Regions from separate parts of the Virgibacillus sp. L01 genome, predicted to be linked through region 3. Evidence: riboswitches for the same ligand, from Rfam matches in the RefSeq annotation. Region 3 holds a riboswitch; each other region holds the start of a gene.
The links. Region 3 has a riboswitch for S-adenosylmethionine ahead of ACTWQM_RS18600 (methionine ABC transporter ATP-binding protein). Riboswitches for the same ligand answer to the same signal wherever they lie in the genome.
Positions count from the first base shown of each region.

Region 1: another riboswitch for S-adenosylmethionine. It lies ahead of ACTWQM_RS18130 (methionine biosynthesis PLP-dependent protein); the one in region 3 lies ahead of ACTWQM_RS18600 (methionine ABC transporter ATP-binding protein).
Region 2: another riboswitch for S-adenosylmethionine. It lies ahead of metK (methionine adenosyltransferase); the one in region 3 lies ahead of ACTWQM_RS18600 (methionine ABC transporter ATP-binding protein).

Region 1 covers NZ_JBQQCP010000012.1:78,474-89,238, reverse strand. Annotated here, with positions in the region: gene ACTWQM_RS18155 (class I SAM-dependent methyltransferase) at 1-336, opposite strand, end outside; gene ACTWQM_RS18150 (YnfA family protein) at 416-751, opposite strand; gene ACTWQM_RS18145 (HAD family hydrolase) at 1,500-2,279, opposite strand; gene ACTWQM_RS18140 (hypothetical protein) at 2,378-2,749, shown strand; gene ACTWQM_RS18135 (RDD family protein) at 2,746-3,183, opposite strand; SAM riboswitch class I at 3,367-3,472, shown strand; gene ACTWQM_RS18130 (methionine biosynthesis PLP-dependent protein) at 3,537-4,673, shown strand; gene metC (cystathionine beta-lyase) at 4,663-5,856, shown strand; gene ACTWQM_RS18120 (hypothetical protein) at 5,902-6,459, opposite strand; gene ACTWQM_RS18115 (DUF3231 family protein) at 6,586-7,584, shown strand; gene ACTWQM_RS18110 (hypothetical protein) at 7,589-7,852, opposite strand; gene ACTWQM_RS18105 (DUF5316 domain-containing protein) at 7,921-8,214, opposite strand; gene ACTWQM_RS18100 (isochorismatase family protein) at 8,236-8,793, opposite strand; gene ACTWQM_RS18095 (hypothetical protein) at 8,809-9,120, opposite strand; gene ACTWQM_RS18090 (nucleotidyltransferase) at 9,588-10,445, opposite strand; gene ACTWQM_RS18085 (GNAT family N-acetyltransferase) at 10,486-10,765, opposite strand, start outside.
Region 2 covers NZ_JBQQCP010000018.1:10,185-20,949, forward strand. Annotated here, with positions in the region: gene ACTWQM_RS19665 (hypothetical protein) at 1-31, shown strand, start outside; gene ACTWQM_RS19670 (ABC transporter ATP-binding protein) at 278-1,108, shown strand; gene ACTWQM_RS19675 (hydrolase) at 1,215-1,535, shown strand; gene ACTWQM_RS19680 (hypothetical protein) at 2,233-2,787, shown strand; gene ytkD (RNA deprotection pyrophosphohydrolase) at 2,803-3,291, shown strand; gene ACTWQM_RS19690 (ABC transporter permease) at 3,315-4,118, opposite strand; gene ACTWQM_RS19695 (ABC transporter ATP-binding protein) at 4,111-4,911, opposite strand; gene pckA (phosphoenolpyruvate carboxykinase (ATP)) at 5,260-6,852, opposite strand; SAM riboswitch class I at 7,070-7,176, shown strand; gene metK (methionine adenosyltransferase) at 7,356-8,555, shown strand; gene ACTWQM_RS19710 (RNA polymerase sigma factor) at 8,671-9,204, shown strand; gene ACTWQM_RS19715 (hypothetical protein) at 9,197-9,961, shown strand; gene asnB (asparagine synthase (glutamine-hydrolyzing)) at 10,088-10,765, shown strand, end outside.
Region 3 covers NZ_JBQQCP010000013.1:66,133-76,897, reverse strand. Annotated here, with positions in the region: gene gcvH (glycine cleavage system protein GcvH) at 32-415, shown strand; gene ACTWQM_RS18610 (toprim domain-containing protein) at 939-1,292, shown strand; gene ACTWQM_RS18605 (thioredoxin family protein) at 1,303-1,617, shown strand; SAM riboswitch class I at 1,686-1,796, shown strand; gene ACTWQM_RS18600 (methionine ABC transporter ATP-binding protein) at 1,897-2,928, shown strand; gene ACTWQM_RS18595 (methionine ABC transporter permease) at 2,918-3,586, shown strand; gene ACTWQM_RS18590 (MetQ/NlpA family ABC transporter substrate-binding protein) at 3,601-4,431, shown strand; gene ACTWQM_RS18585 (hypothetical protein) at 4,644-4,814, shown strand; gene sufC (Fe-S cluster assembly ATPase SufC) at 5,229-6,014, shown strand; gene sufD (Fe-S cluster assembly protein SufD) at 6,031-7,341, shown strand; gene ACTWQM_RS18570 (cysteine desulfurase) at 7,341-8,561, shown strand; gene sufU (Fe-S cluster assembly sulfur transfer protein SufU) at 8,551-8,985, shown strand; gene ACTWQM_RS18560 (hypothetical protein) at 8,996-9,121, shown strand; gene sufB (Fe-S cluster assembly protein SufB) at 9,087-10,484, shown strand.

The DNA.
Region 1 (10,765 bases), on a different contig from region 3:
AAGGGAAAGGGTTGATACGATGCAATCAAAAGAGTTAGGCTCTAAAATCAACTCATCAATATCTTCTTGTACAAATACTGCTTTCATCTGAAAATTTGATGCTGTTCTTTTGGCACTCTTAATCATCTCTGAACTAAAATCAACTCCTGTTATCTCAACGTTATTCTGATCATAATAAGAAAAGTTTGCTCCAGCTCCAACACCGACCTCTAAAACTTTTCCGTATGCGTTTTTTATTAGTTTATTTCTCAATCCGGCAAACTTTTGATTAGTGCCTTTCGTTTCATACAATTTTACCTGTTTATCGAATTTTTTAATTTGCTTTTCTTTTTTCATTTGTTCACTTCCTGAAGAATTGACCTTTCATCCATATATATAAGATAATTTCAATTTTATTCATAACGCCTTGTTTCCTCTACTGGCGTGGCCCGAATAACATCACTGAAACACCAACAATACAGATTCCTGCACCAACCAAGTCATATAAATCAGGTGTTTTCTTATCAATACCCCATCCCCATAAAACGGATAGGACAATAAAAACGCCACCGTATGCTGCATATACTCTACCGAATGATGGGAAGGTTTGAAATGTAGCAATTACGCCATATAAAGCTAGTGCAATCCCACCACCAACACCCCAATAATATGGCTTACCTTCTCTTAACCATAACCAAATTAAATATCCGCCACCAATTTCAGCTAACCCTGCTAGTACAAACAAAACGATTGCATAAATAATTAGAACCACTTCCTTAAACCAAATAACTTATACTTCAAAATAACTATTCCACTTATGATCTATTATCCGGGTCCCAGTTGAAGCTGTGTCAGTGATACCTATACACTATTGGTGCTGCTAAAATTCTCGTATATTGCTTCCTTTTCTTCCATAAATCACTGCTTTGAATAAAGATAAGTGAAAATGCTTCCCAGAGAAAAACCCATCCACCTACAGTTACGCTTAGTGAAATAAATTCATTTATGACCTTTTCGTTGTCGGAAATTTGCAGATAAAAAGTGACAATATAAAGAAAGACTCTTTTTCTTATATTGGAAAAAATCTCTTTTCGTCGTATACAGGACATAATTAAAATAATTACGAATTCCTTTTTCAATATCCTTTTCCATATCAATATTTCTTTCCTGCTTTTGCATGTTAAATCTCAGTTTTATATTTTTTTGTGATTTGATATCGTGAGAGCATTCTTCTTAGAAAACTTGGTATTCGTCAAGCCTTAATGGCGAGTGCCGTAGTTGCACTTATGCAGTAAGAAAGTATTTATGCTCTCTTAACTGCTAAAAAAGACTTTAAACTCGAATCAAGGTCCCTAATGTTATAAACAGAGGAATCCCACGTATTAAAAATATCATCATAATTCTCTAGATTAATTTCAATTATTTAGTCACCTGAATCCGGATCAATTGTATAAAACTGGTCCAGGAATCTATTCGACATAACCGTTTAATCCTCCAGTTTGTACTTCATCACCCTTAATTCACCGTTTCAACAATTGCAATAGCTCTTTCAATGCTCCGATTTCGTATGTCGGTATAACGTCACTAGGTTCTTTCCGATGACGGTTAACCCAGACAGAGTCTATTCCAGCACGCTCTGCCCCAAGGATATCTGTGCTTAAATTATCCCCAACCATTAAAACCTCATCCTTTTGCACAGCAAGAAGCTCAAGCGCATGCCCAAAGATGGCCGGATCTGGTTTTCCTCTTCCAAAAGCCCCAGAAATAACTATATGCTCAAAATAGGTCATGAGCTGTGGCGTGATATCAAGTTTGGTCTGTTGTAATTCAGGAGATCCGTTTGTTAACAGCAGCAGTTGGTATTCACCCTTTAGCTGATCAAGTACTGCAAAACTATCCTCATATACAAACGCATTTTCCTTGCGCATCACGGGAAAAGTTTCTGCTAGCTGATAACCCAAATCTGAATCATCAACTCCTAAATCATGAAGTCCTCTCGTCCAGGCTTTTTTCCGATATTCAGGAACAATTTCTTTCAACTTGTGAAAAGAATCCCCTTCATCCCGAAAATCACCCCATAGTCCTTCAAACGGATTTATTCCAATCATTTGTGTAAATGCATATGTATCATAGGATGCATATAATTCTCGTGCATTTTCACGAACTTTCGCTTCTAGCTTAACAGGGTCAATGTCATATGTTTGCTTTGCCAATTCACAAGTAGCCTTAAATGCCTCTTTTACGCTTTTTTTGTCCCAAAGCAGGGTATCATCAAGATCAAACAAAATTGCTTTAGTCATTTATCCAGCATCCTTTCCACAAACCCCCGCTCATTCCCACAAACACGTTCTTCTGCATATAATTAAATGGATGTATTTCACAAGGAGGGATATTTTTTATGTATTACGTCAATTATCCAGGTTATTATTATGTACCATATTATCCTAACGCCACTTACTGGCCAGATCGCCAGCAATATCCACCTGTTGACGCCAACCTATTATATAAATCAGCAAATGAAACAAAAAAACTTATGGATGACGCGAGCATTGTTCTTAATAAACTAGCAGAATCACAGGAATTTGATGCAAAACTAATGAATGCTGCTCAAACCTCAAATACTGCCAAGGTTGAGCAATTAATTCACTCTACAGGCATTACGTCAGACGTCGATATTCATTACAATCCTGATGGCTTGCGGCTGGAATTTATATCACAAGTTGCTGACACAGATTGCTGTAAACTGCGGATTGCACTACGCTGGCGTTAGATTCGATAAACAACTCTCGTACTGCAAACTATATCATGCAGTGCTTTCTTTTCTTCATTCCATCCTGCCATTAGAAAGCCAATACCAAGTGGAAGCGCGGAGAGAAAATACGCAAAAAATCTTCCAATTGATTTCAGCATGCTAATTTGGGTCATCTCCACATTAAGTACTTGAATCCTGCATGCTAATTTCCCTGGAGATCCTTTATACTTACTTGCAGTGAAAATTATAACAAAAACAACGACATAAATTAGATTTGATATGTCTTCGGATGGCGATGAATACCAAGTATTTGCCTCATTACCTGGTGAACTGAAAAAACGTTCGTCATTAATTATAATGGCTATAATTGCCCCTATAATATATGTCAAAATACCATCAATTGCGTTTGCCAGGAATCTCACCCAGAATCCAGCTGGCTTGTACTTTTCCATAACCATCCCCCATAGGTAATTTATATAACTATCGTACCATAAGACAAGCATTTTCATTAAAAATTAGACTACAAATCCGAGCTAAATTGTAGTTTTTTCGTTATTTCTGTAATTACCTATTGCATTATCCAATCGTTTGTATTAAAGTAAGAAAAATCAAGTATTTCAAATAAAATCATATATTTCTTATCTAGAGAGACGGAGGGATTGGCCCTGTGATGTCTCAGCAACCCGCCATAATTGGCCCGGTGCTAAATCCAAAAGGTAACAAGTTACCTGAAGATGAGAAGATTGTTTGCGTTATTAGGGACCTTCTTCTTATCTGGAGGGTCCCTAATTTTTTTATGAAGAGGATGATTACTGTGGCAAATAAAAGTATCGAAACCAACTTAGCACAACTAGGCAATAATAGTGATAAAACAACAGGTGCAGTGAACCCGCCAATCTATTTATCAACAGCATACCAGCATGAAGGAATTGGCAAATCCACTGGATACGACTACACGCGTACGAAGAATCCGACGCGGGTTATCCTGGAAGAAGGAATTGCAAAGCTGGAGGCCGGGGATAGCGGATATGCCTGCAGTTCTGGAATGGCAGCTATTCAGTTAGTTCTTTCTCTTTTCCGTTCCGGTGATGAAGTTATTGTTCCAGAAGATATTTATGGTGGTACATACCGTTTACTTCAGCATTACGATGATGTCTACGATATAAAGACAACCTATTCGGAGTTTGCGGATGTTGACGTGACAGAGAAATTAATTACACCAAAAACGAGAGCATTACTTATTGAAACACCAACAAACCCGCTTATGCAGGAAATCGATATTAAAGAATATGCAGCACTTGCACAGAAGCATGATTTGTTACTCATTGTTGACAATACATTTCTGACTCCTTATTTCCAGCAGCCGCTTGAACTTGGTGCCGATATCGTCGTTCATAGTGCTACTAAATTTATTGGCGGACACAATGATGTTCTCGCCGGCCTAGTCGTTGCAAAAGGAGAGGCAATTTGCGATAAGCTTGCAACTATCCATAATGCTTCAGGTGCAGTCCTGTCTCCTTTTGATTCATGGCTTATTATTAGAGGCCTCAAAACACTTGCTCTAAGGATGAAGCAGCACGATGAGAACACACGGAAAATAGCAGATTATTTAGCAAATGAACCAGGGGTTACGGATGTACTGTATCCAGGTAAAGGCGGCATGCTTTCATTCCGCCTTAAGAAGACAGATTGGGTAGAACCTTTCTTAGAAAACATTGAATTGGTTACTTTTGCAGAAAGCCTTGGAGGAGTTGAAAGTTTTATTACGTATCCAGCAACACAGACCCATGCAGAGATACCAGAAGAAGAACGAACACTCCGTGGGATCGATAATCGTTTATTACGATTTTCTGTTGGCATTGAACAAGCGGAGGATCTAATTACCGATTTGAAGAACGTATTTTCAATCTTGGAAAAGGGGGAATGGGAAAATGAGCAATAACAAGAATCAATTAGAAACAGAACTAATTCATGCTCCATCAAATTTGGACGTTGAACAGAGAACAGGTGCAGTCAATGTGCCGATTTATCTGTCATCAACCTATCACCAGGAATCCTTTGATGCGTTTGGACCATTTGATTATAGCCGTTCAGGAAATCCGACAAGGCAAGCGTTGGAAGAAAAAATAGCCCAATTAGAGGAAGGTGCCCGCGGCTTAGCATTTGCTTCTGGAATGTCTGCCATATCGTCAGCCTTTATGCTGCTTTCCGCTGGTGACCATGTTCTAATTTCAACGGATGTGTACGGTGGTACTTACAGATTTGTAACCGAAGTACTTACCAAATTTAAAATTGATCACACATTCGTAGATATGACAAACCTGACTGAGGTTAACGATGCAATTAAACCGAATACAAAAGTCATCTATATCGAAACACCGTCAAATCCATGTTTAAACATTACTGACATTAAAGGCATCGTAAAAATTGCCAAAGCGAATGACTGCCTGACTTTTCTCGACAACACTTTCATGACACCACTTTACCAGAAGCCGATTAATCTTGGTGTGGATATTGTGCTCCATAGTGCGACTAAATTTTTGTCTGGCCACAGCGATATTATTGCAGGTCTAGCTGTTACAAACACAGAAGAGCTTGGAGAAAGGTTGGCCTTTATTCAAAATTCCTTTGGCTCCATACTAGGCGCACAGGATTCCTATTTGTTAATACAAGGCATTAAAACGTTAGGATCCCGTCTTAAGCAATCATCTGAATCAGCACTGAAAATAGCTGCCTATTTAACAAATCATCCATTAATTAATAACGTATTTTATCCCGGATTACCGAATCATCCTGGGCATGACCTCCATAACAGCCAATCTAATGGTTCAGGAGCAGTCCTGTCGTTCGAAATAGAAGATTCAGTTGTAGCGAAAACATTTGTCGAACAAATTCGCCTGCCAGTATTCGCCGTGAGTCTTGGAGCAGTAGAAACCATTCTGTCATATCCAGCAACAATGTCTCATGCTGCAATGCCAAAGCAAGAAAGAGAAAAACGAGGGATCACCGATGGATTATTCCGATTTTCAGTCGGACTTGAACATGTCGATGATCTAATCGCAGACCTGGATCATGCATTACAAACTGCGTCGCAACAAGTAAAGAATCCACATGTTGTCGGATAAAAATTAACACTAGGCGTAATTCTTTTTCAAAAGAATTGCGCCTATTTAATAAAAATCCTCCCCACTTACCTTTGAAACAACTTTACAAAACTTCGCCCACTTCTTTGGATAATGATTGCTTCCTATTTTAATTTCACAGTGTGTATCATATTCGATAGTTAACCGCCAATAGGAACCGTCCAAAACACCATCATGGTTATACTCCTCCGCCCAGTTAACAAAATCGCATTTATATAATTCAGCTAGCAGCCAATCAATACATTCCTCACTCATAGTGGCTATCTGATCAAATTCGTTAAACTCACCGATTAAAAGTGCTTTCCGAACACGCCTATGCTTCAGGTCAATCCTCATCCTCTGAACAGAACCATAATCCATATACCCACCACTCTGTATATCAATAACCTGAATCAGCTCATAAATTTTTCGTCCTCTGTATTTCTTCCATTCATAACCGCAATCCTTGCAATGATATTTAGCATTACCAATAGTGACAGGCTGTAATGGCGCAGGATCCAAATGCTTATATTCCTGGCTGAAGTCATATGTACATTTTGATTCGCACTTCGGACAAACTGGTGAAACAATCCGGTACTCACTCATGGAATTCTCTCCTCAACCTGCAATAAGATAACGACACTTTTTATGCGTTTTACATTTTTTGTAATTAATATAAAAACGTCGTTTAATCAATACTAGTATTAAATATAAAAATTGGAGGACTTAACAGTGGAACACGATACAAAATTAACAGCTGGTGAAGTTGCAAATTTATGGACTTCCTATATGCATGACAGTATGTGTATTTGTGTGTTTGATCATTTTTTAGAAAATGTACAAGATGAGGAAATTAAAAATACGTTAGATTTTGCTAAAGAGTTATCTGCATCCCATTTACCAAAAATTGAAGAAATTTTTAATAAAGAAGAAATAGCTATTCCTCAAGGATTTACAGATAAAGACATTTACAAAGCGCCCCGACTCTTCACAGATGTTTTTTATACTCGTTACCTGGAATGTATGTCGCGAAATGGACTTATAGCAAATAGCTTGTGTTTAGGGACTGCATATCGAGAGGATATAAAGACAATTTATCAAACAATTATAAATGAAGCTGAAGAATTATATAACCAAACCAACAATCTGTTGAAAGAAAAAGGAGCTTTAGTTCGTTCTCCAATAATCCACTATCCACAGAAAGTTACGTATGTACAGGATGAAAGTTTTGTCGGTGGGACATTTTCCTTTACTAAACGGCCACTCTTAGCAATTGAAGTAGCACACATAGCAAACAATATTGAATCAAGCCAAATATATAAAGCCCTTATTATGGGTTTTTCACAAGTTGCAGAAAGTGATAAGGTAAGAAAACACTTACGAGAAAGTATAAATGACACGGATAAATTTATTGATGATCTTAAAGAATTTCTGGAACATGCTGAGATTGCTGCTCCCATGACGTCAGATGATTCGATTACTAATTCTACTACCTCACCTTTTTCAGACAAACTTATGATGTTCATTATATCAACTTTAAATGAATTTTCCATTTCCTTGGTTGGTACATCTTTAGGTGCAAGTGCCAGAAGTGATTTGGCAGCAAATTATATGAAATTTGTTTCCCATCTTTCCAAATTTGCATTAGAAGGAACAAAATTAATGATTGGAAATGGATGGTTAGAGAGACCACCGCAAACTTTAGACCGAAATAATCTTATGAAAAAATAGGCTACTAACCATCTCCATTTTTGCTGGCATCATTGTATGTCCCACTTCCCTGGCATGGACTATTATTATCCTTCCTTTTTGTTTGGATATACTTCTGTGTCAATAAACCTGCACTAAAGACCGAGATAATCATAACGAAGTAAAAAAGTTTCCGATTAAACATAAATTCTGCTTCACCAGTAAACTTAATATAAGAGAACGAATTCATCAAAAAACCAATTGCAACTAATAGTGATATGATAAATTGCCCTTTCACAGACTTAACCATAGTCCGCCTCCATATGTACCCCGACACGTTATTCCTTGTAAAAAATTTGCCGAACTTACAGTAGTCGACTAGAAACCAAGTATAATTAAAATGATTAATAAGCTAAAGTTAGGGACACCAATTATTAGTAACTTTGTAACCCATTTGTTTTTGTCCTTTCTGTCTTTTTTGGTCTCGGTATGATAATTAGCTCTATTTCTGTCACCATCAACAAAAGCTCCTGTTAACAAACCTGATAATACTAAAGGAATAACTGCTGCTGCAACTATAAGTTTAAAAAATAAGTTCCAGTCACCAGTGAAAACGCCAATCATCAGAGCAATAATGGTAAAAATTAAACCAATACCCAGATTTTTCAACAACCTAATCTCCCCCTTTTTTCATTACCGGTATTTATCGTGAGTAGGGTTAAATAAATCCTCTTCTGTATTTCTAACAATTGAGAAATTGTCTACATTATCATGACCATGAAGCGTTTCATTGTGATGAAGGATTATCTGTTGTGCAGTTAAGTTATCGGAGTCAGAGGTAGAATGTCCATCTCCAACTAAAGTAACGTCAAAATGATTGAACGTCGCTGTCCTGACAGCCGTATCGATACAATGTTCCGTCTTACATCCCATTATTACAAGATGCTCTACGTTATTCTCATTTAAATGGTTGAGTAATGGTGTGCCGTAAAATGAATTTGTAGCGGCTTTATCAAATACATCAGCAGCGGATGGCACTTTAATATTTTTATGTATTTGAAATCCAGGACCTTCTCCATTTGAAACATCTAAGTCTCTTATAAAAACAACGGAAACACCCTTCGCTATGGCCTTTTCAATAACAGCATTAATGTTATTAACGACTTTCTCCTTATCAAAAACTTCCTGTTCCACACTACTGCCTTCCATCAAATCCTGTTGAGCATCAATTACCAGTAAAGCTTGCTTCAAAAAAACTCATCCTTTCTAAAAATACTTAATAACCATCAAGACTAAACTAAAAACAGTATATAGAAGCGAACCATAAAATACGACACCCACGTCTATTTTCATCTCTTCGCTTTTTTGAATTTTCCAGCTTGACTCACTTGCTTCAAAAGTTGCTGCTTTTGATAATGCCCCTCCACTACTGTTAAAAAAGTAAATTATAATCGTTATCCCCAGACCAATTAAAAAACTCCATTCACTATATGAAAAAGAAATGATTACACTAGCAGCCCATATAATTAATCCGATAACGATAGAAGACAAAAATGAAAAAACAATAACCTTCTTCACACATACCCCCTCCTTCTCTTATTTCCTACGAAGGGCAAGGGAAAAAGGTTCCAACTATACAGAATCTTCTTTAAAAATAGAACAGACCAATCTATACAATTTTGACATCCTACTCTGCTGTTCTATCACGATATACGAAAAGAGTAATGGCATGTAATACTATGGTCACGACAAGAAGAACTGCTGAGACGAACGCCAAGCACCTATTGTTTCCATAAGAGCAGACCCATCCTCAATTTTTACTAAATGATTAGTATAGAAAATCTGGAAACATAGGGAAATAGCACAAGCACTGATGCTCATCACCGAGAGAACAACCCAATTCCTATGGTCACCTTTATTATATCGCATGAGATTAATAGCTGGAAGTAACTAAGCAATTAATCCAAGCACGAGGCTGCCAACTTTAAGCAAACCAATATAATTAATCCCCCTTATATTTTCAACATCCTCTTCCTTTATCCCTTTTAGGTTTTTCTAAAAGTTAACTCCATTTTATTCACCTTTTTAGGGTTATGAACCTGCAACCATTGTTCTGATTCACTTATCATCCAATTTCCCATATCATCTAAAAAAACAATTAATTTATATACATTTCCTACCGGGTTAATAGCATAGTGTAGTGCTTGTTTCATTTCGGATTCCTTCTCTGGGTAATATTCAGAAAATAACTTATATGCTGAGAATAAGTCTCTTGTATATTGATTTTCTTTCACTATTACAAGTGCAAGTCCTGCCCTAACTATGATTTTCATAATCCAGACGCAACAATCTAATATATCTTCAAGATCGTCATTCCCATCAAGATCTTCTTTTGCTTGTTCAATTTGGTTCTTTAAGTTAACAAGATGTTCGTTACCAAGTGTTTTATCCGCTTTATAATTAGGTAAATGAGCACTAAGATCTTCCCCATATACACATACACTATGGGTCTTAATCATAAAAGGAATGATAGCAAACGTAGTCGTTTCTAATATGTCGTCAATGTGATAGAAACTAAATTCAACCCCATTTACACAACTGAAATTTTTGTTTAGTTTTTTTTCAGCCCTGTCGACCCATCTTAAATCTATTTCATTAACAGATTTATTCGTAACTGCTATTGTATCTAAGTCCGAAACACCACTTATCCCCAACCCACGAGGAACGGAACCTCTTATATATATACTATGTACATCTGACCCCAAATGAACTTGGTAGTATTCTGTCACTTCCTCAATCAGCCCTTTAAAATCAGGTATAATCTTCTCAAAACTTGCATCATTTAATATATAACCATTCTTATCGACTGGGCACAAGCGTCCAATGTTTTTAATATTAGTCAACTTATCTCTCCTTCCCCTTATCAGTTTACTGCTCCTTAGATTATACAGTGGAATATACTTGTACATCTTGTTCGCCTAATACAATGTTTTTATCTAATTCCATTCCTATCTTTTTGGCGATTTTTATAGAAACCACATTATCAGGCTGAATCAATGCAATATACCTTTGTCTATCAAGTAGTTTAATTCCATATTCCAAAAGTGTCTTAGCTGATTCGGTTGCATACCCTTTTCCCCAATGCTTACGAGATATCCAGTAACCAATTTCTATTTCCTTATTACCTTCAATCGTTTGTGGCACTAAACCTGCGTGTCCAACT
Region 2 (10,765 bases), on a different contig from region 3:
AAATGGTCTTTCGTTTATCAACAGCTATTAGAAGTAATTCTTTCTTACAAAGGGCGTCCTCTTACTTACAAAATCGAATGCGGGAACGATAAAGTGGCATCCTGATAACATTTTTTTTGAAAATATAAATTTTCATTGAAAATGATTCTCAAAGTCATTGACTTATATCCAAAAACCAAATAAACTGTGTATATAATGCAAGGTGAAAAATTGTGCATGTACATACTAAAATAGTTGTATATGTAGAGTAAGAATGCAGACATGGGGAGAGATTCCAATGCAAACATTAACAGCGAAGGATTTAACACTTGGCTATGGCGAAGATATAATAATAGATGATTTAAATATAACTATCCCAAAAGGCGAAATTACTGTATTAATTGGTGGAAATGGTTGCGGAAAGTCTACTTTGCTACGTTCTTTGGCTCGTTTACTTAAACCGAAAAGCGGAGACGTTGTGTTAGATGGTGAACATATAGCGAAAATGGGAACGAAGGATGTTGCTAAAAAACTTTCCATTTTACCGCAGGGACCTGTAACACCAGAAGGCTTATCAGTAATGGAACTTGTTAAACAAGGAAGACATCCATATCGCGGATTCTTAAAACAGTGGTCTAATGACGATGAAAATGCTGTTAATAAGGCACTTGAAGCAACTAATATGATGGAATTTAGGGATCGTTCAGTTGATTCGTTATCTGGAGGTCAACGTCAGCGTGCTTGGATTGCAATGACTTTGGCACAGGAAACCGATACGATCTTATTAGATGAGCCAACAACATACTTGGATATGACACATCAAATTGATGTACTTGATTTATTATTTGAGCTTAACGAGAAGGATGGGCGTACTATTGTAATGGTACTGCATGATTTGAACCTTGCTTGCCGTTATGCACATCATATTGTGGCTATTAGAGATAAACAGGTTTTTGCTCAAGGCAAACCAGAAGAAATTGTTACATGTAAACTAGTTCATGAAGTTTTTCAAATGAAGTGTGATGTGACATTTGACCCTATGTTTGGTACACCAATGTGTATCCCGCATGGAAGAGGTCGATGTATTTATGCTAATGGAGCAGGAGCGTCACAATCAGCAATTAATTGAATACAATCGTAAATTGTCCCATCAGTCTTAGCAGATTGATGGGTTTTTATTTTATTTATACATTTATCTCCTGCTTTTGAGGCAAATTATTAGCAGGAGGTGCTGTATGGAAAAAAAGAAATTTTATATTAATTTAGGAAGTCAGGAAATATCTCAATTAAAATATGATAATAATGAAGAGTTTGTCATTCATGCAACAGAAGATGAGGTGCGAATTTTACGCGATAAAATGGATGATATGTATAATGCTGATTATCGTTCATTCTTTCGATCCCATGTCCCAATTGTGCCATATCATAATGATAGTTCAAACGATGATTATGACATAGGCATAACAGAAGCTTTTCAGATGATCTATGACTTAGGTGATGAGACAACAAAAAAACATATAGACAGCATGGGTGTTCTTTCAGACGGACACACGTGATTTGGTGAACGAGGCTGGAACAAAAGTGTTTTAGTCAAATTAAAATCCGAACTATGATTCAAAATTCTTGAAATAGAATTCGAATTAGTTCGGATTTATTTTGTTGCTGATTAGATATAAAGCGCGAACTGACTATGGGAGTCCTATTGGAAGTATTTAGTGAGGCTTCCTAACCACGCAGCTCTGGAATATACTCGCTTTCCGTGGGCTCACCACGAGCCTCCTCGCTCGAAAAGAACGCTCCCTGTGGGGTCTCTTAGGATCGCTGTCCTACAGGAGTCTCGCATATTCCAGCTGCTAGTTTAGTAATATTACTCTTTATCCATCACAATGTATATTTAGTTATTTTATCAAGTTATAATGAGCAAATCCTAGCGCATGAAATAGTAGACTCCTGGGGGGGAGGATAGGCCTAGATGAGACATCTGAGTGCGTCAGCACGAAGAGGGCTCAACAGCCGTCCCCGGAAAGCGAAGTGTATTTCCGAAGCGGTTTTACTGCACCCAACCAGTTCGCAGTTTATATCAACTATGCATCAGGTCCGGCCATTGAATGAACGTACTTAACACCTATCTGCTGTTATTCGTATTTACAGTGAAAGGTTTTAGCTCTTTTATAACAAAAAGTTTATATGTCCTGGATAAAAGGAATAGTATATCAGAAGGGCTTCTATATAAATGCGAAGGGAGCGATAAATATGTATAAAAACTTACATCGCAGGTATTTAAAAAGGATTATCAGTTGTATTATTATTTTGCCATTATTTTTTATGATTCAAACAACTGAAGTTAAAACTGCATCGGCAGCAGTTGAATCTAGTAATAACCATGAAAATTCCAAGGTAAGTGACATAAAAAAGGAAAGTCCTGAAAAAGAGCTTACTCATGACCAGATTGTTTCCCTTACAAACCAGTTTATGCAAACACTTGTACAGGATATTGACAGTAATAACAAAGTAGTCAATTATAACACGAAGAACGAGTTGCTGGAGGAGTTTGAAAAAGTAACGACTAAAGATGTGGCGACTAAATATGTTGATTATTATTATCAAAATAAGACAAGTGGATTATATATAAAACCAACTGAGACACCTCCATGGTTTAATGAAAAAAATGACTATGATATGATACAAAGGGAAGATAACGTAGTTAAAGTTATACAGGAGAATAAATCTGATTTATATGGGTCATATACGGTGGAAATTGAATTCACTTATAATGATAAATGGAAGATAACAGATATCAACTATTAATGTTACTAATCGAATATGAAAGCAGTTGAAATAATGTATACATTCAAAGATTATTACCATAATGAAGTAAAGCTATCATTTGATGACCATCCTTTTTCAAAAAAACCCAAACATGTATGGGTAATTTGTAAATTCAGAAATGATTGGCTACTAACCAGACATAAGGATCGTGGATTAGAATTTCCAGGAGGGAAAGTAGAAAAGGGTGAAACCGCACAGGAAGCAGCTGTTCGGGAGGTCATGGAAGAAACCGGTGGAACTATTGATTCGATAAGGTACATTGGCCAATATTATGTTGCAGGTAAAGGCGGTAACATTATTAAAAATGTCTACTTTGCTGAAATCAAAGAACTAATTCCTCAAGAGACTTATTATGAAACAGAAGGACCTGTTATGTTAAAAGAGGTTCCAGAGAATGTCAGGCAGAATAAAATGTATAGTTTTATTATGAAGGATGGCGTATTATCTTATTGTATGGAGTTTATAAAAAGAGAGAAAAACTAAAAATCGCCCATTACAGGCGATTTTTAGTTTGTATTTTTAATAAGCCATCTTTCTATACACTCTGCAATTTTGTACATGATAACAGCACAAAGGGCAATTACTACCAGAATGGATATAACGAGTGGGAAGTCAAACTCTTGAAAACCACTAATGATTAAATAGCCTAATCCTTCTTTTGAAATCAGGAATTCTCCAACGATAACTCCTACCCATGATAAGCCTACATTAACTTTAACAATTGATAACATTGCAGGTAAGGCTGCCGGGAATATGGCTTCTCTGAAGATTTGTTTTCTATTAGCACCAAAGCTTTTTAACACTCTTTCATAATTTGGGTCAACCTCACGGTATGCAGTATATATAACCAGGGTGGTAATTGCTGCAGAAATGATTGCTCCGATAGCTATTACAGATACATAGCTAGGGCCTATTGCAACGATAATGATGGGGGCAAAAGCAACCTTAGGTATTGCATATAAAACAGCTAAGAATGGCTTCATTATTTTGGAAAGCCGCAATGATGACCATAAAACAACAGCAAATATAATCCCCACGATGGTTCCTATTAATAAGCCCAAAACTGTTTCAATCAATGTAATTTGTAAGTGGGAAATTATTGTTCCATCTGAAAACTTTTTTAATAATATGCTAAATATTTCAGAAGGAAAACTAAATATCATTGGGTTTATCCATTCCATTCTGCTAGCTATTTCCCAAAGAGCGATAAAGGAGACTAGTATAATTAATTGCCACAAAATGATGATTTTTCTTTCATGGTTTACTTGGTTTTTATAATCCTTAAATAGTTGCTTATCTGAATCAAACATCATTTTGGTAGCCTACTATCGTTGTTTCCAGCATGTTTGGTTCTAACTCTTCCCAGATTTTTTCGAATAGTAGCAGGTATTTCGGATGTCTTCGTACCGAAAAGGGTGCTTCATTTCGTAATTCCAAAGGGACTTCAAAGGTTTTTCCGGTTGATCTGGTATTAGCGTCCAACAGGATTATACGGTCACTCATAGCAATAGCTTCACTAATGTTATGGGTTACCAGTATTGTTGTTTTGTTGTAATTTTTAAGTAATCGTAACATTAATTCTTCTAGCATTAGCTTAGTTTGGTAGTCGAGTGCAGTAAATGGTTCATCTATTAATAGAATTTTTGGATCAGTTATTAGTGATCGAATAAAGGCAACATGCTGACGCATTCCGGCTGACAAGGAACTTGGGTATACATGCATTACATTTGTTAATCCGGCTTCTTTCAATAGATTTATTGCTTTTTCTTTTATTGCTGTTGTTTGATTTTTACCGACCTTGGGTCCAATAAGAACGTTATCTATAATTGTTTTCCAAGGAAATAAATAATCCTGTTGCAGCATATAGCCAATTGCCGGTTCTGATTTATTGATTGGCTGCTGTTGAAGTAACACATCTCCGGTGGTTTGTTTAATAATTCCCGCTATTATAGAAAGGATCGTTGACTTTCCACAGTTACTGGGTCCTAAAAGGGTAATAATTTCGCCTTCTTTTACGGAAAAAGATATATTGTCGAGGGTTTTTGTATAATTATTTTTTGAAAAATAATGGTGTGAAACGCGATCTAAGGTAAGAAATGTCATGGGCTTCCCTCCTTAGTTTGAATGGTGAACATATAGATTTAACTATTCAATAGCTGATTTTCCAATAAGTTTGCAAATATATGAAACATACATAAGTTTTATTAATACAAATATTAGGTTGTATATTGTCATCATAGCCTATGTCATTTAATAAAATTGTGTGAATGCCTATGTAATTATGAGGTTATATAAATTTGTATATCGTTAAAGGGGTTCTTACGTTAGCGTACTTTACTATCTTAACTGCCAAAAAATACCGCCCTCGAAAAATCGAGAACGGCTGTCAGCATGTGCTGCCAAAAATTTTCCTTCATATATTAAAATCCTTTTGGGATGAGGAAACCATAGTTATACAGATCGGTATAAAGGACCTGCTTCCTTAATTTCGTTACTTGCTAACTTAAATTTCTTAAAGTTTTCATGAAATTTCATTGCAAGTGATTTTGCTTCCAGATCATACGCAGATTTATCTTCCCACGTATTCTTTGGTACAAGTACTTCATCAGGTACACCAGGTACATGCATTGGAATTGTAAGGCCAAAAACATTATCGTGGGTAGTTTCAACAGTATTGAGTTCTCCTTCTAACGCTGCGTGTATCATTGCCCTTGTGTATGACAGTTTCATACGTTTTCCAATTCCATAGGAACCACCAGTCCAACCAGTGTTAACCAAAAATACATTAGAGTTATATTGGTCTATTTTATCGCCAAGCATTTTTGCATATGTTGATGGTGCTAATGGCAGAAATGGTGAGCCAAAACATGCTGAGAAAGTTGCTTGTGGCTCTGTTACGCCTCTTTCTGTACCAGCCAGTTTGCTCGTGTACCCACTTAAAAAGTGATACATTGCCTGTTCTTTCGTTAATTTGCTGATTGGTGGCAATGTTCCGGATGCATCAGCTGTTAGAAAAATTATTGTGTTAGGATGACCAGCAATACTTGGTGAAGTAATATTATCAATATTTTCAAGTGGATAGGCTGCTCGTGTGTTTTCAGTTAATGATGTGTCATCATAATCAGGTAACCGTGAATCTTCTTCAAGAATTACATTTTCAAGTACTGAACCAAATCGAATAGCATTGTAAATTTGTGGTTCTTTATCCTGAGACAGATTGATACATTTTGCGTAGCAGCCACCTTCAATGTTAAAAACACCATTTGGACTCCATCCATGTTCATCATCGCCAATTAAACGGCGGTATGGATCAGCAGATAATGTTGTTTTACCAGTTCCGGATAGACCGAAGAACAATGCAACATCACCTTCCTGGCCAACATTCGCTGAGCAATGCATGGATAAAATGTCGCGTTGTGGCAATAGGTAATTCATTATCGAAAAAATGGATTTCTTGATTTCACCAGCATACTCGGTACCACCAATTAAAATGATTCGTTTTTTAAACGATATCAGGATAAACGTTTCAGAATTTGTCCCATCCACCTCTGGATCTGCTTTGTATGTAGGAGCAGACACAACAGTGAATTCGGATTGATGGGTCTTTAATTCTTCATCTGTCGGCGTAATGAATAATTGGCGAGCAAATAAATTATGCCATGCATATTCGTTTATAACCTCGATGGGCAAGCGGTACTTTTCATCAGCACCAGCATATCCTTTAAATTGAAATAGCTCTTCCTTGTTCTTTAAATAGGTGATAACTTTCTCGTAAAGTCTTTCGAATGACGCTTCATCTATTGCTTGATTCACCAAACCCCAATCGATAAATTCTTCACAAATATCGTCACGTACAATGAATTTGTCTTTGGGAGAACGGCCAGTATATTCACCAGTAGTCGCACAAACCGCTCCTGTTGCGGTTAGCATACCTTCTTTACGTGATAAAATCTTTTCAACTAAATTAGGTACAGCAAGGTTTTTTTGTAAATTATTATGCGAAAGTAAATCTTTTAAAAATAGTGATTGTTCCACCGTTTTCATTTGTAATACCTACCTTTTTGATGGATTTGTATGGAAAGGCGATAACGTTCAATTATCTAATTATCTAAATCTAATCATTAGTATAACACATTAATCAAAATAGTCCATACTAATAATGTGATTATTTATATGAATTTTTAGTGGCAATCGTGTATGTGACTAGCAAATAGTTGACATCGCAAGGCTATTTCGATACGATAATTGTCGAACGGACACTCTCTTATTCAGAGTTGGTGGAGGGACAGACCCTGTGAAGCCCGGCAACCGTCACATTAGTGAAAAGGTGCTAATCTGGTGCAAGGATGTATCCTTGAACAATAAGAGCGAAAGGCCACAATTCCTTTCCTCATGAATGCAGGGAAGGTTTTTTGTTTGCAGTTTGGAAAGTTTAAATTTTTTCGTACTGTATAAGCCGGGTTTTCTAATTAAAACATATTTTAATAATGGACATATACTGAAAAGATAGAGTTCCGTACCATAAGTTTAGGGGAGGATTTAGCCAAATGGCTTCGAATCGTCGGTTATTTACATCTGAATCTGTAACGGAAGGACACCCTGATAAAATTTGTGATCAGATATCAGATGCAATTTTAGATGAAATTTTATCAAGTGATCCAAATGCCAGGGTAGCATGTGAAACAACTGTGACAACAGGGTTAGTATTAGTGTCAGGAGAGATTACTACTTCTACATATGTAGATATTCCTGCTATTGTACGTCAAACAATTAAAGATATCGGATATACAAGGGCAAAATTTGGCTTTGATGCTGATACATGTGCAGTACTTACAGCGATTGACGAACAATCTGCTGATATTGCTGGTGGAGTGGACAATGCTTTAGAATCTCGTCAAGGTAAAATGAGTGATGAGGAAATCGCCTCAATTGGAGCGGGTGATCAAGGGCTTATGTTTGGCTTTGCCTGTAATGAAACAGAGGAATTAATGCCTTTAGCAATTTCGCTGGCACATAAATTGGCAAAGCGGTTAGCATATGCGCGTAAAGAGAACATATTGGATTACTTGCGTCCCGATGGTAAAACACAGGTAACTGTTGAATATGACGAACATGATAATCCTGTAAAGGTGGATACCATTGTTATTTCAACGCAACATCATCAGGATATAGCTTCAGAACAAATAGAGAAAGACTTGATCGAACATGTGATTCGTCCCGTTGTACCAGCGAATCTGCTGGATGAATCAACAAAGTATTTCATTAACCCGACAGGTCGCTTTGTTATTGGTGGCCCACAAGGGGATGCAGGCTTGACAGGTCGTAAAATAATTGTTGACACATATGGCGGCTATGCGCGCCATGGCGGAGGTGCGTTCAGCGGGAAGGACTCCACTAAGGTAGATCGTTCCGGCGCATACGCAGCTCGTTATGTAGCCAAGAATATTGTAGCAGCGGATCTTGCAAAAACGTGTGAAGTTCAAATAGCCTATGCAATTGGAGTTGCTGAACCGGTTTCCATTGCAATCGATACTTTTGGAACTGGTGTTGTGAGTGAAGAAGCTTTGGTTACAGCGGTTCGCAAGTTATTTGATTTGCGTCCAGCCGGTATTATTCGAATGCTCGACTTACAACGTCCAATATTCAGGAATACTGCAGCATACGGGCATTTTGGCAGAACAGATATCCTTTTCCCTTGGGAGAAAACAGATAAAGTAGAAGAATTGCAAGCATTAGTTAAAAAATAATAGGTGAAAGTAGAAAGGTATTGCTCATGCAATATCTTTTTTTATTTGGCGAAAACTTTTAATTGATTTTACTCGTATATATAGTAGGAACGTTTTGAAGGGAGTGTGTAAGTCATTGAATGAGAACGAGTCCAAACTTATTAAGAAAATAAAGAAAGGTGATCAGCAAGCCTTTAAGCGTTTATATGAAAAACACGTAGACTATGCACTTCGAACAGCCTACTCGATTACGAAAAACAGAAGCGATGCCTCGGACATTGTTCAAGAGACATTTATTAAAATCTACCGTAATATTGAATCTTTTGATGTGAAGCGACCATTTAAACCGTGGTTTTATCAAATATTATTAAATGAAAGCAGGAGTTATATATCGAAAAGGTCTAAACAGGCAATCAATATTGAATCGGATCGGTTACTCGACCAGTTACACCGTAATGCCGAGAACAAGCGGCAATATGATGAGTTGGAGCTGGGGCTGGATGAACTAGATGATAAGGATCGTACAATCCTGACATTAAAGTATTTAAATGGCTTTACCGAGAAGGAAATTGCCAAGATGCTAGACGCAAATGTTAATACGATAAAGTCAAGGCTTTATAAAGGAAGAAAACGGTTAAAAGTTGCGATGGGAGGGATGAAGGATGAATGAAAAAGAGTTGGATAAAAAAATAGAAGATAAACTTACAAAAAATACAAACACGGCTCCGGAATTAAAGAGTGAGACATGGAATAAAATTAACAAGGAACTATTTCCTTCTCACGACTCCCGTAAAAAGAAAGGTAAGAAAGCTATTATCTCCGGACTAACTGCTGCTGCTATCGTTGCAATTGCTGTTTTCGGCATGACAGATCCAGGTCAGGCAATGATACAAAATCTGAAGGATATGTTTGTTGAGGAGAAGGAGCAGGAGATTGAAATTGAAGGGCATAAGGAAGATACCGACGTACAGCTGGAAGCAAACGAAGAGCTCCGGTATGTCATCTATATTGATGATTCACGCTATAAGATGGTTGAAGGAGATAGCAGTGATCGCATTGTTCCCGAGCAGGAACTGGCAGACAGGTATCCGGAAGTTTCGATGGAGATTGTGCGTAAGGACGCAACCACCGAAGAGATGGTCGAATCCATTAAGAACGCTTTGGCGGACAACAAAATGGAATTGAGACAAGAAGAACAAGTTAATGCCCCTATTAATGGTGTCGTGATCAGAGGGATTGGTCCCGGATATACGAATGAGTCCGGAAAAACAGGACAGCAATGGGACACACCAGTACTAAAATATTATATAACAGAAACAGAAAATGACCAGGTGTTTGTTATTAAACAAAGCTATTTCTTAGAGGCAGCTGAAGGTCATGGTGCAAGATTTGATTACATGCTAAAAAGCTTTGAGATCGTTAACTAAACCCAATTTTGTCTAATAAATTTTGAAATGGAAATACTTTTAATAACTATAAATAAAAAAAGTAAACACATCTCAAATTCAGCAAAGACTATCATAATAAATTTTTACAAGAAAGAGGGATAAACAATGTGTGGCTTTATAGGTATTCTACGTAATAATCCTGGCAAACCAAATGAAGTATATAAAAATCTATTTAGGGATCAGAATAATAGTATGTCTCATAGAGGCCCTGATGATGAAGGTTATTTTCACGATGACTTTGTTTCTTTTGGATTTCGAAGGTTAAGTATAATTGATATAGAATATGGGGCGCAGCCTTTGAGCTATGATGATAAAAAATTGTGGCTTGTTTTTAACGGTGAGATATACAATTACTTGGAATTAAGGAACGACTTACAGGCTGAGGGATATAAATTTACAACAGAGTCTGATACGGAAGTGATAGCTGCATTATTTTCGAAACATAAGGAAGATGCATTTCAGTTCCTCAGGGGCATGTTCTCCATATTGATTTGGGACAAAGAGCAGGAAACTTTTTACGGTGCCCGCGATCCATTTGGTATTAAGCCGCTATTTTACCATGAGATAGGGGAGGGAATCGTATTTGCCTCTGAGAAGAAGAGTATTACGTTATTAATGGAAAATGAAGAAGTCAATAATGAGGCATTACAGCACTACCTAAGTTTCCAATTTGCACCTGAACCAATGACGATGACAGCTGGGATTAATAAAGTTGAACCTGGTCATTACTTTGTTAAAAGCCCTGGTAAACCAATTGCTTTCAAACGATATTGGTACGTTACA
Region 3 (10,765 bases):
ATATATTTAATTAATTAACGGAGGGATTTAAATGAGCTTACCAAAAGACTTATTATATTCAGAAGAACACGAATGGATAAAAAAAGAAGGCGATAAAGTACGTATTGGTATTACAGAATTTGCTCAATCTGAATTAGGCGATATCGTATTTGTTGAACTCCCTGAAGCAGGAGAAGAGGTTGAAGCAGATGAGCCATTCGGCAGCGTTGAATCTGTAAAAACGGTTTCCGAATTATATGCCCCAATTAGCGGAAAAGTTGTTGAAATCAACGAAGAATTAGAGGATAGCCCTGAATATGTTAATGAATCACCATATGAAAAAGCATGGATGGTTGTATTGGAGCCATCTGACGATTCAGAGCTAAATAATCTACTATCTGCTGAACAATATCAGGAAATAATTGAGGAAGATTAATCCTGTTAATAAGACTGACTGTACACTGTAATCTGGTAAAGTCGGTCTTTTTTTTAGTTGTTTTCAAAAGGATCTTTAACTATTCCAACTGCCTGGTTAGAGGCTATACTGAATACTACGAATCGATCACCCCTAGTCTGTGTAGCATTCTATATCAATCGTCAATTGCAACAGTCATTTAATTAAATAACCTTTTTTCATTTTCATACTTAATAATATAGTTTGGGCATAAACTACCTATACGAGTCAATTTGATTTAGTCATTATTTATCGATTAATGTTACGAACTAATGTGTTATCGTTCGTAAATTCATAGCAGTCTTTGAATGGAACTTAAAACGTCTACCTGCATATGAAATAACAGGGCTGGCATATTTACAAGTAATTTGGAATTACTGCTTTATTTTGAGTAATGAAGGACTCTATACAGAGATTCAACTAATTATTGGATGTGAATTGAAATAAGTAGTAAAATTAATGATTAATGCATTCAGAGAATTAAATGTAAGGAGTGCATGTAATGATGACAAATGAAGTAGAAAAAGTTATCATTGTTGAGGGACTAACTGATAAAAAACAGGTCAAACGGGTGATAACAGATAATGTTGAAGTGATTTGTACGAATGGGACACTCGGTGTTGAACGATTTGATGAGCTGTTGGAAACGTATGATTTGGATAATAGGGATGTTTATATTTTAGTTGATGAGGATAGTTCAGGGATAAAACTGCGCAAACAGTTAACGCGTGAGCTACCACATGCTGAGCACATTTATGTGAGCAGCGAGTATCGTGAAGTGGCAACAACTCCCGAAAACATACTTGCAACTGCCTTGATAGGCAAGCGAATCGAGGTTAATCCCATATTCTTGATTTAGGGTGGTAGTATTGCAACAGATTAATGAGGAACAATTAGGACAAGAGCATTATTTATTATATATTTATACACCATTTTGTGGGACATGTGCATTGGCAAAATCGATGCTGGATAAGATTGAATCGGTTCATAAACAGGATATTTTTCATAGCATGAATGCCTCGCTGCACCCGGAGTTTATGCAGGATAATGAAATTGAAAGTGTACCATGCTTATTAATAAAGGATGGTAACGAGATCAAAGAAAAAATCTACGCATTTAAATCAATTGCCAATATATATAGCTACCTAACGGACTACGAACCATCTTTATTTTCAGATGAATAATTTTATTGACACATGCTAATATGCGTGCTATTATCTAGATTATCGAATTTCAATTAAATAGTTTATATCTCTTATCTTGAGCGGTGGAGGGGCTGGCCCTATGAAACCGCGGCAACCTCAAATGTTTTTTATTTGAAAGGTGCCAACTCCTGCAAAGCAACTGCTTTGACAGATAAGGGAACGTAAAGACTACATATATTACGTCTTTCTGTTCTCTTACAGAAAGGCGTTTTTCTTATTTAGTAGGGCATAATAGTGGATGACAAAGGAGGAATACTTGTGATTTCAATAGAGGGTTTAAGTAAAGTCTTTAAATCAAATAAAAGCAACATTACAGCAGTGGAAGATTTAACCCTTGATATAAACGAAGGAGAAATTTTTGGTGTCATTGGGTATAGTGGTGCTGGAAAAAGCACATTTGTAAGATTATTAAATCGGCTTGAAGAACCAACAGGTGGGAAAATAGTAATTGATCAGCAGGAAGTGACTGCATTAAATTCAAAACAGCTTCGGTTAGCACGTCAGGAAATAGGCATGATTTTTCAACATTTTAATCTATTGTGGTCACGGACCGTTAAAGATAATATTGCATTTCCATTGGAGATTGCAGGCGTGTCAAAAAAAGAGCGTGATGAACGTGTTCAGGAGTTAATTGAATTGGTCGGCCTTACAGGAAGAGAAAGTGCTTATCCTTCTCAGTTAAGTGGCGGTCAGAAACAGCGTGTTGGTATAGCGAGGTCACTAGCGAATAATCCTAAAGTATTACTGTGTGATGAAGCAACATCAGCACTCGATCCGGAAACAACCAATGCGATATTGGATTTGTTAGTGGATATCAATCAAAAGCTTGGTTTAACGGTTATTCTGATCACCCATGAAATGCATGTGATTCGCAAAATATGTAATCAGGTTGCAGTAATGGAAGAAGGTAAGATCGTTGAGCAAGGTGATGTGCTGGATGTATTTTTACAGCCGAAGAAATCTGTTACGAAGAAATTTGTTGAACAGGTGATGGGTACGAACGAAGAAGATGATGGTGTAGCCCATTTAATTGATACCTATGACAGTGGTAAAATTATCCGTCTCCATTTTGTTGGTGAAACAACAAACCAGGCATTAATTAGTCAAGTCGCCAAAAGATTTGCAATTGATATCAACATATTGCAGGGAAAAATCACTCAAACGCAACGTGGTGCTTATGGAACACTATTTGTACAGGTTGATGGCGAGTTGAGTGAAATTGATAAAGGAATAAACTTTATAACAAATGAGACCTCAGTGGAAGTGGAGGTGGTTCGCGATGCTAACTAATCTTTTCCCAAATTTGAATATGGAGGATTTATGGGTTGCTACTTACGAAACCTTTTACATGACCATCCTTTCATTATTTGGAACGTTTATCTTAGGTATACTGTTGGGATTACTGCTTTACCTGACAATGAGAGGGGGGATTTGGCAAAATAAATTTCTGAATTTAATTGTGGCATCAATCGTAAACGTATTCCGAGCGATTCCATTTATTATTTTAATATTACTTTTGTTCCCCTTTACTGACTTTTTGATTGGGACTATACGGGGGCCGAATGCAGCTTTACCAGCGTTGATCATTGGTGCTGCGCCATTCTACGGAAGACTTGTAGAGATTGCACTGAAGGAAGTCGATAAAGGCGTAGTCGAAGCAGCGAAATCAATGGGCGCAAAGACACGTACAATTATTTTTCGTGTGTTATTACCAGAGTCAATGCCCGCACTTGTCTCAGGGCTTACTGTAACTGCTATTGCCTTAATTGGCTATACGGCAATGGCAGGAGTTATAGGCGCTGGTGGTCTTGGGAATTATGCATACTTTTTTGGTTTCCAGCGGCGAATGTTTGATGTTGTGTTTATTTGTACTATATTTATCGTAATTATTGTATTTATTTTTCAATTCATTGGAGACTTTATTACTAACAAATTAGATAAAAGATAAGGGAGAGAATTTAAATGAAAAAGATTTTGGCATTTGTATCTATATTTTTTGTATTAGTATTAGCAGCTTGTGGCGGGAGTAATTCCGGTTCAGGGGGAGATAATGTTATTAAAGTTGGCGCATCCAGTACTCCACACGCACAGATCTTGGAGAAAGCTAAACCTATTCTTGAGGAAAAAGGAATCACTTTAAAAATTGAAGAGTACACTGACTATGTTTTACCAAATGAAGACCTTTCAAATGGAGAAATTGATGCGAACTACTTCCAGCACATTCCTTACTTAAACAAGCAAATTGCAGATATTGGCTATGATTTTACACATATTGGTGGAATTCATATTGAACCATTCGGAATATACTCCAAAACAATTGAAAGCGTTGATGAAGTACCTGAAGGAACCGAAGTGCTTATGAGCCGTTCTGTCGCTGATCATGGACGAGTACTTTCCTTGTTGGAAAAAGAAGGGCTTATTAAACTCTCTGAAAAAGTGGACAAGGTAGAAGCTACTACAGAAGATATTGTCGAGAACCCAAAAAACTTAAAGTTTTCCTATGATTATGATGCAGCATTCTTACCAGAGCTGTATGATTCAGAAGAAAACACATTAGTGGCTATAAATACAAATTACGCAATTGGAGCAGACCTAAATCCATTAGAGGATGCATTAATTCTGGAAGGTGAAGAATCTCCATATGTAAATGTTATAGCGGTAAAGAAAGAAAATAAAGACAATGAAGCATTAAATACATTGGTTGACGTATTGCATACGGAAAAAATTCAGAGCTATATAAAAGAAGAATTTGAAGGTGCAGTAGTTCCGGTTAACGGAGCACCGAGTAAGTAACTAATTTAGCGAATTTCAAGGAATTAATAGTATATGGAAGGTATTCGATCTATATTTAAAGGTAAACCTGCTATCCATTTTCAACACTTCCATACTTTATTCATTAAGATTATATACGTTTAAATGCACTTTGTAGCGGTTATCGTCCTTGTGGTATTCTTAATATTGTAATCAATTCGAAAGGATGGTTCACTATTTTTAGTGGGATTAAGATGAGTTATACTCCGGAGATGGAGAAGGGAATGCAGCAAACACATAAGATGTGCTACGCTGAGTATGAAAGAAAATTAGAAAACCGCATTGCAGTTGAAAAGCGACGACAGAAAGAGTATGAACAATGTAAACACATGGTAGCTGAAATTGATAGTCACATTCATAATTAATAAATAATCATGGTGCTGGTACCCTGGGATGGGTACCAGCGTTTTTGTTTGCAGTGAAGTCTTACTGTAGAAGTAAGTGTACTAAGCCTATACGGGAGTTTGTGGAAGTAATAATGTAGAAAAGTCCTGATAACGATAAAGCATTTTTTTAACCGTCAGTAGGACAATACCAGAAATAAGTTAATGGTATGCAGAAAGTACATTCTCAGTTATTGCATATAATATAAAGAAAATTTATGATTTTTCTCAAAAAAAAACGTTCCTATAATCAGTTAACATCTACGTTGGCTTATTCATGTGAATGAGTTGATAATAAATTCGAAATGCTTTAAGATTATAATGAGAATAAATTGAGAATGGATGTAATATCCATTTGAAAAAATAAGCACAATAATAGTAATTGGAGGTATCGACATGGCAGGATCAACGCTAGAAATTAAAAATCTTCATGTTTCAATTGAAGGTAACGAGATATTAAAAGGTGTAAACCTTACGATAAAGGGTGGCGAGTTCCACGCAGTAATGGGACCAAATGGTACTGGAAAATCAACACTTGCATCAGCAATTATGGGTCACCCGAAATTTGAAATCACTGAAGGAAGTGTACATCTTGACGGTGAGGACGTATTGGAAATGGAAGTGGATGAGCGCGCACGTGCAGGGCTATTTCTTGGAATGCAATATCCTAGTGAAATCAGTGGTGTAACAACATCTGATTTTCTTCGTTCATCTATAAATGCTCGCCGTGAAGAAGGCGATGAAATTTCTCTAATGAAATTCATTAAGGAAATGGATAATGCCTTAGACCATCTAGAAATCGACAAAAACATGGCACAGCGCTATTTAAATGAAGGATTCTCAGGTGGGGAGAAGAAACGTAATGAGATTCTTCAGCTAATGCTTATTAAGCCTGAAATTGCGATTTTAGACGAAATTGATTCAGGATTGGATATTGATGCATTAAAAGTAGTGTCCAAAGGAATTAATAAACTACGTGACGATAATTTTGGTTGCTTGATCATTACACACTATCAGCGTTTACTTAATTATATTACACCAGACCAAGTGCATGTTATGATGCAAGGCCGTGTTGTTAAATCGGGTGGGCCTGAATTAGCAAAGCGTCTTGAGGCGGAAGGTTATGACTGGATTAAAGAAGAACTTGGTATTGAAGACGTATCAATTGAGCAAAAAGCGTAAAGTTAGGAGGGGTTATATGACTGTTGAAACAAAGTTACCATACGACAAAGATTATATCAGCCAGTTTTCACAAAATAATAATGAACCAGAATGGATGAAATCATTACGTCTTCAAGCTTTGGAACAAGCTGATAATCTTGAGATGCCTAAGCCTGATAAAACGAAGATAGGCAGATGGAATTTCAGTAAATTTAAACATGAGGCAGCTCAAGGTGAGAAGATTTCATCATTAGGTGATCTACCAGTGGATATACAGGACTTTATTGATAAAGAAAATACACAGAAAAACCTGGTCATACAGCGCAATCACACGGTTGCATATGCTTCCCTCAATGAAGAACTGAAAAATAAGGGTGTTATATTTACTGATATCTTTACGGCGCTACGTGAGCATGAAGACTTGGTTAAACGTTATTATATGAAGGATGCAGTTTCTGTTGATGAGCATCGTCTAACTGCACTTCACGCAGCATTGATGAACGGCGGCGTATTTGTATATGTTCCTAAAAATGTACAGCTGGAAGAACCATTACAGGTGATTTTTTGGCAGGAAGACCCTGAAGCAGCAATGTTTAATCATGTATTGGTTGTTGCTGATGATAATAGTTCATTAACATATGTTGAGAATTATGTATCACAAAATAAAGAAGAAGAAACAGTAGCAAACATTGTTACGGAAGTTGTTGCGCATAACAATGCACAAATTTCATTTGGTGCGGTTGACAATTTTGCTGCTGGAACAACTTCGTATATTAATCGCCGAGGTGTTGCTTATCGCGATGCCAAAATTGATTGGGCACTGGGTCAAATGAATGATGGGAATACTGTTTCAGAAAATGTTACACACTTAGTTGGTGACAATTCTGAATCAAATGCGAAAACTGTGTCAGTTGGTCGTGGAAAACAAACACAGAATTTCACAGCAAAAATTGTCCACTTTGGCAAGCAGTCAGAAGGACATATTTTACAGCACGGTGTTATGAAAGATAGTGCAACATCTATATTTAATGGTATTGGGAAAATTGAACATGGTGCATCAAAATCAAATGCTGAACAGGAATCACGCGTCTTAATGCTAAGTGAAAAAGCACGCGGGGATGCTAACCCAATTCTTCTTATTGATGAAGATGATGTAACAGCAGGTCACGCAGCCTCTGTTGGCCGTGTTGATCCACTTCAATTGTATTATTTGATGAGCCGCGGGATTACACAAAAAGAGGCAGAACGTTTAATCATTCATGGTTTCCTAGCGCCAGTTGTTAATCAACTGCCAATTGCTTCAGTTAAGGAACAGTTAACGCAAGTAATTGAAAGGAAGGTATACTAATGGATGTAAACGCCATACGGCAGCAATTCCCGATATTAAATCAGGAAGTGAATGGCCATCCTTTAGTATATTTAGATTCATCTGCAACATCACAAAAACCATTGCAAGTAATAGAAGCCGTCGATGCATATTATCGACAGGATAACTCAAATGTGCATCGCGGTGTTCATACACTGGGTACTCGGGCTACTGACAAATATGAAGGTGCTCGTGAAAAGGTACGACGCTTTATTAATGCGAATAGTACTGCAGAAGTTATTTTTACACGTGGTACAACGACATCAATCAACACAGTTGCCTATAGCTATGCGCGTGCCAATTTGAAAGCTGGAGACGAAATTGTAATCACTCCAATGGAACACCACAGTAATATTATACCGTGGCAGCAAGCAGCTAAAGCTACAGGTGCAACATTAAAATATATACCATTACAGGCTAATGGGACGTTTACATTGGACGATGTACGTGAGACAATAACAGATAATACAAAAGTAGTTGCTGTTACACATGTATCCAATGTACTTGGAACAGTTAACCCAGTTAAGGAAGTTGCACAAATTGCTCATCAAAATGGTGCAGTTATTGTAATCGACGGTGCTCAGGGTGCACCACATATGAAGATTGACGTAAAAGAAATGGATTGTGACTTTTACGCATTCTCAGGTCATAAAATGTGTGGACCAACTGGTATTGGGGTATTGTATGGTAAGAAAGAACTTCTTGAAGAAATGGAGCCAGTGGAATTCGGTGGAGAAATGATAGATTTTGTTAATCTCTACGATTCAACATGGAAAGAATTGCCTTGGAAGTTTGAAGGTGGTACGCCTATTATAGCTGGTGCAATCGGGTTAGGTGCAGCAATCGACTTTTTGAATGATGTTGGGTTAGAAAATATTACAGCACATGAACAAAAGTTAGCTGATTATGCACTCGAAAACTTACGAAAAATTGATGGAATTTCCATATATGGCCCTGAAAAACGTGCAGCATTAGTTACATTCAACTTAGATGATGTTCATCCACATGATACTGCCACAGTTCTTGATTCAGAAGGTGTAGCTGTTCGTGCGGGACATCATTGTGCACAGCCGCTAATGAAATGGCTTGATGTAGTAGCCACAGCACGTGCAAGTTTTTATTTATACAATACAGAAGAAGATATTGATCGCTTAGTCGATGGACTTTTGAAAACAAAGGAGTATTTTGGTGATGTCTTTTAACAACCTTGATACATTATATAGACAGGTAATCATGGATCACTATAAGAATCCAAGAAACAGGGGCGCAGTTGAAGGTGACGCGCTAACTGTTGATATGAATAACCCAACATGTGGTGATCGGATTCAGCTTCAATTACAAGTAGAAAATGGAGTTGTTCAGGATGCCAAGTTTGATGGTGAAGGTTGTTCAATCAGTATGTCATCTGCATCCATGATGACACAAGCTGTTAAAGGAAAAAAACTTGATGACGCATTGAAAATGTCGAAAGCTTTTTCACAAATGATGCTTGGTGAAGAGATGGATGATTTAGGTGACACAGATTTTGGTGATATCGAAGCATTACAAGGTGTTTCCAAATTTCCAGCACGAATCAAATGTGCAACCCTTGCTTGGAAGGCTATGGAAAAAGGTGTTCAAGAATAGTAGGTAGCTAATGGATGATGGAGATAATGCCGATTATTACGCAAATGTCGTATCAGTATCGGTACTAGTACGTCCCAAAACACCTAAAGGAGGTTTTTTACATGGCAAAACAAATGCCAGAAATGGAAGAGTATAAATATGGCTTTCATGATAAAGACGTTTCGGTTTTCCGCTCTGGAAAAGGACTTACGCAAGAGGTAGTTGAAGAAATCTCAAGAATGAAAGATGAACCTCAATGGATGCTGGATTATCGTCTGAAGGCATTGAATCAGTTCTATAAGATGCCAATGCCGCAATGGGGTGGAGATCTTTCTGAATTGAATTTTGATGAGATTATCTACTACGTTAAGCCATCCGAAAAAACGGAAAAATCATGGGATGAGGTACCTGATGAGATTAAACAAACGTTTGATAAGTTAGGTATTCCAGAAGCAGAACAAAAGTATCTAGCTGGTGTATCCGCACAGTATGAATCTGAAGTAGTATACCACAGCTTAAAACAGGATTTGTCAGATATGGGTATCGTATTTAAGGATACGGATACTGCACTCAAGGAAAATGAAGATCTTTTCAGACAATATTTCGGAAAAGTTATTCCGGCTTCAGACAATAAATTTTCTGCCTTAAACTCAGCTGTATGGTCTGGCGGATCATTCATTTATGTTCCAAAGGGCGTGCAAACAACAACACCACTACAAGCATATTTTCGCATAAATTCGGAAAATATGGGACAGTTCGAACGTACACTCATCATCGCTGATGAAGGTTCATCTGTACACTATGTTGAAGGTTGTACAGCACCGGTTTATACAACGAATTCACTGCACAGTGCTGTCGTTGAAATCTTTGTTCATAAAGATGCATATTGCCGTTACACAACAATCCAAAACTGGGCAAATAACGTTTATAACTTGGTTACTAAACGTGCAACTGCGGATGAAAATGCAACAATGGAATGGATTGATGGTAACATTGGGTCTAAATTAACAATGAAGTACCCATCTATCATATTAAAAGGTGAAGGCGCACGTGGTAATACACTTTCAATTGCGATTGCCGGTCGTGGACAGCATCAGGATGCGGGTGCTAAAATGCATCACCTTGCACCAAATACTTCTTCCACAATCGTTTCGAAGTCAATTTCAAAACAAGGTGGTAAAGTATCATATCGCGGTATTGTTAATTTTGGACGTAAAGCATCCGGTTCACGTTCTAACATTGAGTGTGATACGTTAATTATGGATAACGAATCAACATCAGATACAATTCCATATAACGAAATTAATAATGACAATATTTCCTTGGAACACGAAGCAAAAGTTTCTAAAGTTTCTGAAGAGCAACTGTTCTACCTTATGAGTAGAGGACTTGGTGAAGAAGAAGCTACTGAAATGATTGTAATGGGCTTTATTGAGCCATTTACAAAAGAGCTTCCAATGGAATATGCCGTAGAAATGAACCGCCTAATCAAATTCGAAATGGAAGGTTCAATCGGCTAAACTGACGAAAGCCTTGATATGACAATGTCATATCAAGGCTTTATTAGCAGATAAGAAACCACCATAGCTGTTGAATGCACAGCCACCATCTAATATGAAAATTATTTTTCATATAACAGAATTTGAGGTTAGCGGACACCAAGGACCTTATTTCACACAAATACAGTCAAATAACCATGAAATATGTATAATAAGGGCTTCTGTGTCCGGATAACTTCGAGAAGGTCACTTTTATATAGAAATAGCGTCTGCTGTGTCCGCTAAAATCAAGTTATCGAGGT